DNA from 3 places in the Aliamphritea hakodatensis genome. Region 1 is predicted to be linked to each of the others. Evidence: predicted binding sites of a transcription regulator. Region 1 holds the regulator's gene; each other region holds the start of a gene.
The links. The regulator sigma-54, encoded in region 1, starts transcription at its own class of promoters, with help from an activator protein. The targets are predictions, from matches to a motif close to TGGCACNNNNNTTGCTNT.
Positions count from the first base shown of each region.

Region 2: a site for sigma-54 is predicted at 1,189-1,206, ahead of fliE (flagellar hook-basal body complex protein FliE). Genes of this name have one in related genera too.
Region 3: a site for sigma-54 is predicted at 1,359-1,376, ahead of glnA (glutamate--ammonia ligase). Genes of this name have one in related genera too.

Region 1 is NZ_AP025281.1:1,304,389-1,307,652, forward strand. Features, by position in the region: gene rapZ (RNase adapter RapZ) at 1-72, opposite strand, end outside; gene ptsN (PTS IIA-like nitrogen regulatory protein PtsN) at 74-535, opposite strand; gene hpf (ribosome hibernation-promoting factor, HPF/YfiA family) at 554-844, opposite strand; gene PCI15_RS05945 (RNA polymerase factor sigma-54) at 890-2,395, opposite strand; gene lptB (LPS export ABC transporter ATP-binding protein) at 2,436-3,161, opposite strand; gene lptA (lipopolysaccharide transport periplasmic protein LptA) at 3,161-3,264, opposite strand, start outside.
Region 2 is NZ_AP025281.1:4,506,276-4,509,539, reverse strand. Features, by position in the region: gene PCI15_RS20460 (DUF294 nucleotidyltransferase-like domain-containing protein) at 1-504, shown strand, start outside; gene PCI15_RS20455 (3'-5' exonuclease) at 522-1,145, shown strand; gene fliE (flagellar hook-basal body complex protein FliE) at 1,334-1,678, shown strand; gene fliF (flagellar basal-body MS-ring/collar protein FliF) at 1,720-3,264, shown strand, end outside.
Region 3 is NZ_AP025281.1:4,077,841-4,081,104, reverse strand. Features, by position in the region: gene typA (translational GTPase TypA) at 1-884, opposite strand, end outside; gene glnA (glutamate--ammonia ligase) at 1,524-2,927, shown strand; gene PCI15_RS18710 (porin family protein) at 2,998-3,264, opposite strand, start outside.

The DNA of each region.
Region 1 (3,264 bases):
AATGTCTTCCAGCGCCTGCAGAGCGGTACTTTTACCCGAGCCGGAACGGCCGCTGATCACTACCAGTTTCATGTCAGTTATTCACCTTGTAATGGGTCGCTGCCTGCAGTAATTCTTCGCCGGAGGAAGCACTGCGCAGCTGTTGACGAAATTCGGTCTGACTGAACAGTTCTGCCAGGTTGCCCAGCGTTTGCAGGTGTTTATCACAGGCGTCAGTGGGTACAAGCAAGACAAACAACAGATCAACAGGCGCGCCGTCGATGGCGTCAAAATCAATGGGATTGGCCAGCTGAACGAGGCATCCAACCACCTGATTGTAGTGGTCCAGTCTGCAATGGGGAATAGCGACGCCTTCTCCGATACCGGTACTTCCCAGGCGTTCCCGGCCGATCAGGCCTGAAAAGATGTCTTCTTCTTCAAGGTCGTCTGACTGTTGGGCGATGGTTTTACTGATGAGTTCCAGGGTGCGTTTTTTGCTGCCGCCCTCAAGAGCGTGGAGCACTCTTGAGGGGGTAAGTAGATCTTTGATTAACATAAGGTTTCAGAAACGTTGCTATTTGTGATTCTTTAGTTTTTCTTTATGTTTGATAACCTGGCGGTCGAGCTTGTCGATCAGGCCATCAATTGCGGCATACATGTCATCGTGTTCGTGTGTGGCGAACAGTTGGCCACCGGCTACATGAACATCACCTTCGGCTTTTTGCCGGGTTTTTTCAATGCTCAGTGTGACCTGGGCGTTGGTGATGTTGTCGAAGTGACGTTCCAGTTTGCTGAATTTGCTGTGCACATAGTTGCTCAGTGATTCTGTCAGTTCGACGTGGTGACCAGAAATATTGATTTGCATGGCAATCTCCTTGTTAGTGCATTACGGATGTTATCCGTAATTTCATTAAACCAGACGCTTTCGTTCATTTGAAGGTGGAATATTCAAAGACTCACGATATTTTGCGATGGTTCGGCGGGCGACTTTGATTCCCTGCTCATCCAGCAACTGGGTAATTTTATTATCACTCAGCGGCTTGGCAGGGTTTTCAGCAGCAACCAGTTTCTTTATCAGCGCACGGATTGCGGTGGAGGAACAGGTTCCGCCTCCGTCCGTGCTGACGTGGCTGGAGAAGAAATATTTAAGTTCGAAGATACCTCTCGGGGTATGCATATACTTTTGGGTGGTTACCCGGGATATGGTTGATTCATGCATGTCGACAGCTTCGGCAATATCATGCAGCACCATTGGCCGCATGGCTTCTTCGCCTTCTTCCAGGAAGTCCTGCTGGCGGGCGACGATCTCACGGGTGACCTTCAGGAGGGTTTCATTACGGCTGAGAATGCTTTTAATGAACCAGCGCGCTTCCTGCAGATGGCTTTTGAGATAGGTGTTGTCAGGGCTGTTGTCAGCCCGTTTAATCAGGTCTGCATAGCTGTCATTGATGCGTAACCGGGGAGAGGCTTCAGGGCTGAGTTTTACCTGCCAGATACCTTTGTCCTGGCTGACAAATACGTCAGGTATGACGTATTCAGAATGGCTGGTGGTGATCGTGGCACCGGGCTTCGGATTCAGCGACTGAATCAGGGCGACCACGGCCTGTAACTGTGGTTCTTTGAGCCGGGTTTTACGCATCAGCAGTTTGTAGTCATGGCTGCCAAGAATCGGCAGGTACTGGCTGGCGATCTTACGGGCTTCTTTGAGGTACGGGGTGTCAGCCGGTAACTGATCCAGTTGCAGTAACAGGCATTCACTCAGGTCGCGGGCAGCAACACCCGGCGGGTCAAATTGCTGCACCCGGCGCAGCACCGCTTCAATCTCGTCGAGTTCGGTTTCCTGCAGGCGTGAATCGTCCTGGCTGGTGAAGTGCTCGTGAATGGCTTCCAGTTCAATGCTCAGGTAGCCGTCCGGGGTAATTCCATCAATGATATTGGTGGCAATTAACTGATCCAGCTCGCTCATTGGCGTCAGGTTCAGCTGCCAGTTCAGGTGATCCTGCAGGGTTTCTACCGCCGTATCATTGGCTTCAAAGTTGCTGTCGCTGAAGTCATTATTGCTGGTCGATGCCGGCGTGGCCGTCTGAAAGGTATCTTCCCACTGGCTGTCCGTTGACAGCTCATCCGGAATGTCTTCATTCCAGTCACTGTCTGCTACATGGGTGTCTTCCGGTTCAGCACTGACTGTTTCAGTGGTTTCCTGCCTGGCTGGTGCGTCGGCGTCATGCTCGACTTTCGCTTCAGTGTTTTCGGCTGCTTCTTCTTCACCCACTTCTAACATAGGGTTGGAGTCGAGGGCTTCCTGGATTTCCTGTTGCAGGTCAAGCGTTGACAGTTGTAACAGCCGAATCGCCTGCTGCAATTGCGGGGTCATCGTAAGGTGCTGGCCAATCTTCAGTTGTAACGCCTGTTTCATATAACTGCTTGTACCTGTCAGAGAATGGAAAGGGAGAAAACTACAGGCGGAACTGCTCGCCCAGATATGCCTGCTTCACTTGCTGATTACTCAGTATATCTTCTGGTGCGCCAGCGGCAAGAATATATCCTTCACTGACTATATACGCCTGTTCACAAATATCTAATGTTTCACGCACATTATGGTCAGTAATCAGGATGCCGATGTTTTTGCTTTGCAGGTGTTTAATGGTGGCTTTTATATCGGTGACCGAAATAGGGTCCACGCCTGCGAAGGGTTCATCCAGAAGAATGAAGCTGGGTTCTGTTGCCAGGGCGCGGGCAATTTCAACCCTGCGGCGTTCGCCTCCGGATAAAGCCATCCCCAGACTGTCAGCCAGATGGGTTACATGAAATTCTTCCAGCAGTTCGGCCAGTTTTTCTTCGCGCTGCTGTTTGTTCAGTTCCGGACGGGTTTCAAGGATCGCCATAATGTTATTCCGTACGCTGAGCTTACGGAAGATGGACGCTTCCTGTGGCAGGTAGCCGATGCCTTTGCGGGCACGGTTATGCATGGCCTGTTTGGTGAGGTCCTGATCATCGAGCAAGATCGTGCCCTTATCAGCGTCTACCAGTCCGACAATCATATAAAAACAGGTGGTTTTGCCTGCGCCGTTAGGGCCCAGCAGGCCGACAATCTGTCCACGCTCGATATGCATGGAGACATCTTTTACAACGGATCTGCCTTTGTAGCTTTTAGCCAGATTTAATGCTTTGAGACTGCTCATTAATTGTTGCCGCTCTTATCATTGCTTTGAGCTGCTTTTGGCTGAATAACCATAATCACCCGTTCATTTGAAGCTTTGTCGTCGCTGAATGCTTCAATGGTAC
Region 2 (3,264 bases), 2.0 Mb from region 1:
GTTGCCGGGAATCAGGCGCTCTTTAAAACCTCACGTAACTGGTTTATGCGCCATTTGCAGAGCAATAAGGTGTTCTTTGCGCATTTTGCCAAAGTGGCCCTGGAGTTTGATACGCCGCTGAGTTTTTTCGGCAACCTGAAAGAAAAAGGTCAGCTGGATGTGAAGAAGGGCGGCATCTTTCCGATTGTTCATGGTATCCGGACACTGGCGCTGGAATACCGGGTGCTGGAAACGAATACCTTTAAGCGCATTGAAGCGCTGGTGGAGCTGGGGCAGATCAAGGAAAAGCATGGCCGTGAATTGTGTGAGGCGCTGGCGCTGTTCATTCAGGTCCGGCTGGGACAGCAGGTAATCCGCGCTGAGCAGGATGGCATTGATCAAACGCCTAATACCATTGATCTGGCGCTTCTGGATAAAATGGAACGTGATATGTTGCGTGATGCCTTGCATATCGTGAAGGGATTTAAAAAGCATCTGGCATTGCGTTATCACCTGGCAGGCTAACCGGAGGCGAATTCAGGATGATTATTCCCCGTACTATCAGACAGTTTAAAGAGCGGATTGACCATAAGGCAGGGCCTCATGGTGAACTATTCGAACCGTATGACGGCGATGAGGTTGTATCGCTGGACTGTGAAACGACCAGCCTGAATGTTAAAGAGGGTGAGATACTGTCCATTGGCGCGGTCAAGATCAGGGGACAGAAAGTCGTCACCAGTGAGCGGCTGGATATTAAGCTAAAGCCGCCTAAAAGTCTGACAGAAGACTCGATCAAGATTCATAAGATTCGTGCCGCAGACCTGATGGATGGCGTGGAGATGGATGAGGCGCTTGAGCAGGTGCTGGCGTTTGTGGGTAACCGGCCGGTGCTGGGGTATTACGTGAATTATGATATCCGCATGCTGGATAAATTCCTGCGGCCCCGTTACGGCTTTGGCCTGCCGGGTAAAGCGATTGAACTGTCTCACGTGTATCACGACATTATCAAATGGCGGAGTATTGGCGGTAATGCTGATCTGCGCTTTGATACTATTTCCAGAAACCTTGATATTCCGATGCTTGAACGGCACACCGCGCTGGGGGATGCCATTACAGTTGCGCTGATGTACGTACGGCTGAAATATGGCGAGACGCCAAACATCTGAGCCGGTTATCTGGTTCAACCTGTCAAAAAATAAACGGGCCTGATGGCCCGTTTTTTGCTTTTATCTCTCTATGTATAGTTTTTTGACGTTAATGAATGACGTTTTTTTGGCGAATACGCCGGATTATTACTTGAATAGACCTAGTCTACGCATATAATGTCAATATATTGCCGATTTCTGAGGTGGGTATGATCGAAAGAGCCGACATAAATTCTGTCCTGGAACAGATGCGTGCGATGAAGTCGCAGGCGCAGCAGGGGATGCAACAGGCGCCTATGGGGATGCCTGTGTCCGGTGTGAATGATGATACTCCGGGTTTCGGCGAAATGCTGAAAGGCGCGGTAGATAAGGTGAATGGCATGCAGAAAGAAGCCAAAGCCCTGTCGACCTCCTTTGAACGGGGAGACCCGGGTGTTGATCTGCACCAGGTAATGATCAGCATGGAAAAAGCATCGGTTTCATTCGAGGCAATGACTCAGGTCCGTAACCGGATGGTGTCGGCCTATGAAGATGTTATGAAGATGCCAATTTAATGGCGCTTATTGAATTAACGGTTGTGTGGGCACTCAACTAAATGGAAAACGCATCTATGGCAGCGGGTGGTAGCAAGGGTATAGCCTTTGGCTTCAATCGTCTGAGTCTGGTTCGTCAGCTGGGGCTGATGGTCGGTCTGGCGGCTACTATCGCTATTGGTTTTGCTGTGGTGCTGTGGTCTCAGGAGCCGGATTACCGGGTGCTGTACAACGACGTTGCCTATGCTGATGCCAATGAAATTGTCGATCAGCTACAGCTGTTTGCTATTCCTTATAAATTTGATGCGTCAGGGCGTTCGATCCTGGTGCCTAACGAGCAATTGCATAAAGCCCGTCTGCGTCTGGCTGCGGAAGGTTTCAGTGGCGATAACACGGTGGGGTTCGAACTGCTTGATAAAGAGCAGGGTTTGGGCACCAGTCAGTTTATGGAAAATGCCCGTTACCGGCGCGGGCTTGAAGGTGAGCTGGCCCGTACCATCAGCAGTATGGTTTCCGTGCGCAAGGCGCGGGTGCATCTGGCGTTGCCAAAACAGTCAGTGTTTGTGCGTGATCAGCGCAAGCCAACCGCTTCTGTGTTTCTGGAACTTCTGGCCGGACGTAAACTGGACCGGGTTCAGGTCGAAGCCATTGCCAATCTGATTGCGTCCAGTATTCCTTCTTTGTCCAGTGAAGATGTCACGGTTGTTGACCAGAAAGGTCGCCTGCTGAACACCCGTGATGCGGATGTTGATGTGGTGCTGGCGGCTAAACAGCTGGAATATACCCGCAAGATCGAAGAAACATTGCTCAACCGCGTAAACAGTATTCTGCAGCCGGTTGTGGGGCTGGGTAACTTCCGTGCAGAAGTATCCGCTGAGGTCGACTTTACTGCCGTAGAGCAGACCGATGAAATTTTTAACCCGGATTTGCCGTCGCTGCGCAGCGAACAGACGCTGGATGAAAGTACCACCGGCAGCAATGAAGCCCGGGGTATTCCGGGGGCCCTTTCTAATCAGCCGCCGGGAGCCGCGTCGGTTCCGGAAATTGCCGAAGGTGAAGCTGGAGCAGGCGGGGCTGAACCCCCGCAGAGTGCCCGCTCACAGGCCACCCGGAATTTTGAGCTGGACCGTTCCATCAGCTATACCCGCCACCAGATGGGACGCGTCAAGCGTTTGTCGGTCGCGGTGGTTGTGGATGACTTTTTAGCGGCCGGAGCTGCGCCCGAGGCAGGCAAGACTGCCTGGTCACAGCAGGATCTGGACCGCCTGACCATTCTGGTACGTGATGCGGTGGGCTTTTCGGCCCTGCGTGGTGACAGCGTCAACGTTCTGAACTCGCCATTTGCAGCGCCGGAAGAGTTTGTGGATGAGGAAATTCCGATCTGGCAGCAGGAATGGGTTTGGGACATCGCCAGAAAAGCGGCAGCGGGCCTGTTCGTTCTGTTGTTGGTGTTCGGCCTGTTGCGGCCAATCCTGAATCACCTTGCTGCAGCCAGCCAGAAAGAGAAGAAAGATGAGAACTCGCCTGAGGGCGATATTTCTGCGCAGTTGGAGTCGCTGGAAATGGACGGTATGTCCGCGGATCAGGTGACCTTCAGTGGTATCGAC
Region 3 (3,264 bases), 2.4 Mb from region 1:
TCAACCTGAGCAGGATCACACAGGGTGTCGGAAATGTTCAGCACTTCGATACCGGTTACGCAGATGATGTCGCCGGCACGGGCAGTGTCAACGTCAACACGCTCAAGACCCAGGTAACCCATGATCTTCTGAACTTTACCGTTGCGGACAGCACCTTCTGAATCGATAACCTTAACTGGCTGGTTCACCTTAACTGTTCCGCGGGTAACACGGCCAACACCGATAACGCCCACGTAGCTGTTGTAGTCCAGGGCGGAAATCTGCATCTGGAACGGACCTTCAGTATCAACTTTAGGCGGCTCAACATGTTCAACGATGGCTTCGAACAGCGGTGTCATGTCTTCAGACAGGTCGTCAGCTTCCAGACCCGCGATGCCGTTCAGGGCAGACGCGTAGATGATCGGGAAGTCCAGTTGCTCATCGGTGGCGCCCAGGCTGTCGAACAGGTCAAATACCTGATCAATAACCCAGTCAGGGCGTGAACCCGGACGGTCAACCTTGTTAACAACAACGATAGGGCGCAGGCCCTGATCGAATGCCTTCTGGGTAACAAAGCGGGTTTGTGGCATCGGGCCATCAACCGCATCAACCAGCAGACATACGCAATCAACCATCGACAGAACACGTTCTACTTCACCACCAAAGTCGGCGTGGCCCGGGGTATCTACGATGTTGATGTGGTAGTCATTCCATTCAATGGCGGTGTTTTTCGCCAGAATGGTAATACCACGCTCTTTCTCCTGGTCATTGGAGTCCATGATACGCTCAGTGCCTTCATCACGGCGACCCAGGGTGCCGGACTGGGAGAGCATTTTGTCGACCAGGGTGGTTTTACCATGGTCAACGTGCGCAATGATTGCGATGTTTCTTAGTTTTTCGATCACGTCTGAGAACCTGTGCAGACAAAATAAATAAGGCGCGCATTATACATGAATGCGGGCAAAGCTGTGTGTTTCTTATTCATGTTTTGAAAAAATCACCAAAATGTCACATTAAATGACTGATTTAACGGGCTGACACAGGGCACAGCGGTAAAACTGCAGTAATATTGTGCGGCGAAAATAATGACGACCGGCGCTGGTTACCTGTATGCCCTGTTATGGGGCGCGTGCTTTTTGTTTGCACTATATTGGTGCGGTGTGGTTGGCTGATCCGAGGCGTCGTTATAAAGAGCACTTATTGAATGTCTGTAGTACGGTGTTTTGTACCGCAAAAGCAGATAAACAGGTAACGGGTAGGAAAGTCTCTGAAAGTCAGGCAGTTATTGGCACCAGTGGGGTTTTTCAGGCGGTTTTATGCTGGGAATACTGTTTAAGTGACGGTTTTTTTATCCGTTTTCAGTATCTGTTTTTGAATGTTGGCACGTGCTTTGCTTTTAGACTTGCCCATAACGGTAGTCGCGGCGAAGGTGCCGGTAAGCCTTATACGTTTGACCAGTGCCCTAGCAAACATATTTTTCTGTACGGTTGCTGTGACAGTAACGGTACGGAACAGACAAATTTAAACCTGTGGAGATGACGATAATGTCAGAGACTATTAAGCTGATTAAAGATAACAGCGTACGCTGGGTAGACCTGCGTTTTACTGATACTCACGGTAAAGAGCAGCACGTTACTATTCCTGCCAGCGAAGCAGATGAAGATTTCTTTGAAGAAGGTCAGATGTTTGACGGTTCTTCTATCGGCGGTTGGAAAGGTATTAATGAATCTGACATGATTCTGATGCCGGATGACAGCGCGTCTGTAATGGATCCGTTTGCTGAAGACTCTACTATTATTGTTCGCTGTAACATCGTTGAGCCTTCTACGGGCCAGGGTTACGACCGTGATCCGCGTTCTGTTGCCAAGCGTGCAGAAGCATATCTGATCTCTACCGGTGTAGCTGATACTGCACTGTTTGGTCCTGAGCCGGAATTCTTCGTATTTGACGAAGTTAAGTGGCATGCAAACATCAGTGGTTGCGGTTACACCATCAACTCTCAGGAAGCTGAATGGTCTTCCAGCCACAACATTGAAGGCGGTAATACTGGTCACCGTCCACGTGTTAAAGGCGGTTACTTCCCGGTACCACCGGTTGATTCCCTGCACGACCTGCGTGGCGCTATGTGTGACGCAATGGAAGCAATGGGTCTGACCATTGAAGTACACCACCACGAAGTAGCAACTGCCGGTCAGTGCGAGATCGGTGTTGGTCCGAACACTCTGACTGCCAAGGCTGACGAAGTACAGATCCTGAAGTACTGTGTACACAACGTTGCTCACGCATACGGTAAGACAGCGACCTTCATGCCTAAGCCACTGGTTGGCGATAACGGTTCAGGTATGCACGTTCACATGTCTCTGAGCAAAGATGGCGTTAACCTGTTCCACGGTGATGCTTATGCCGGCCTGAGCGAAATGGCGCTGTACTACATTGGCGGTATCATCAAGCACGCTAAAGCACTGAACGCGCTGACTAACTCTTCTACTAACGCTTACAAGCGTCTGGTACCGGGTTTCGAAGCGCCGGTAATGCTGGCTTACTCTGCCCGTAACCGTTCAGCGTCTATCCGTATCCCTTACGTGACTAATCCTAAGGCATACCGTGTTGAGACCCGTTTCCCTGATCCGTCTGCTAACCCGTACCTGTGCTTCGCGGCACTGATGATGGCTGGTCTGGACGGTATCCAGAACAAGATCCACCCTGGCGATGCAGCTGATAAAGATCTGTACGATCTGCCAGCTGAAGAAGCGAAGGAAATCCCAACTGTTGCTGCTTCTTTCGAAGAAGCACTGAGTGCTCTGGATAACGACCGTGAATTCCTGACAGCCGGTGGCGTATTCACTGATGACATGATCGATGCTTTCATCGCGCTGAAGCGTGAAGAGTGCGAGAAAGTCAGCATGACTACTCACCCGGTAGAATTCGATCTGTACTACTCTGTTTAATCACAGATAGCAGATGAAAAAAAAACCTCCTTCGGGAGGTTTTTTTGTGGGCATGGAACCGTGGGCTGAATCAGAAGTTGTAGGTCAGGCCGAGGCTGACGGTATCGATATCCAGATTGTCGCCTGCATCGTCTTCCATGTAATAGCGGGATATCTGCCAGTCAACGGCCAGTTGTTTATTGAAATGGTAGGCGGCTCCGAGGGCAATATAAGGATCGGTGCCATCTTCATCGGTGTTTCTGAGAGAGTTTTTCCCTTTAGCATCCCAGAAAAAGGCACCGCCGCGGGCCAGAAGACTGATGCTGTCGGTGACCATCATTTCACCTTTCAGGCCGAG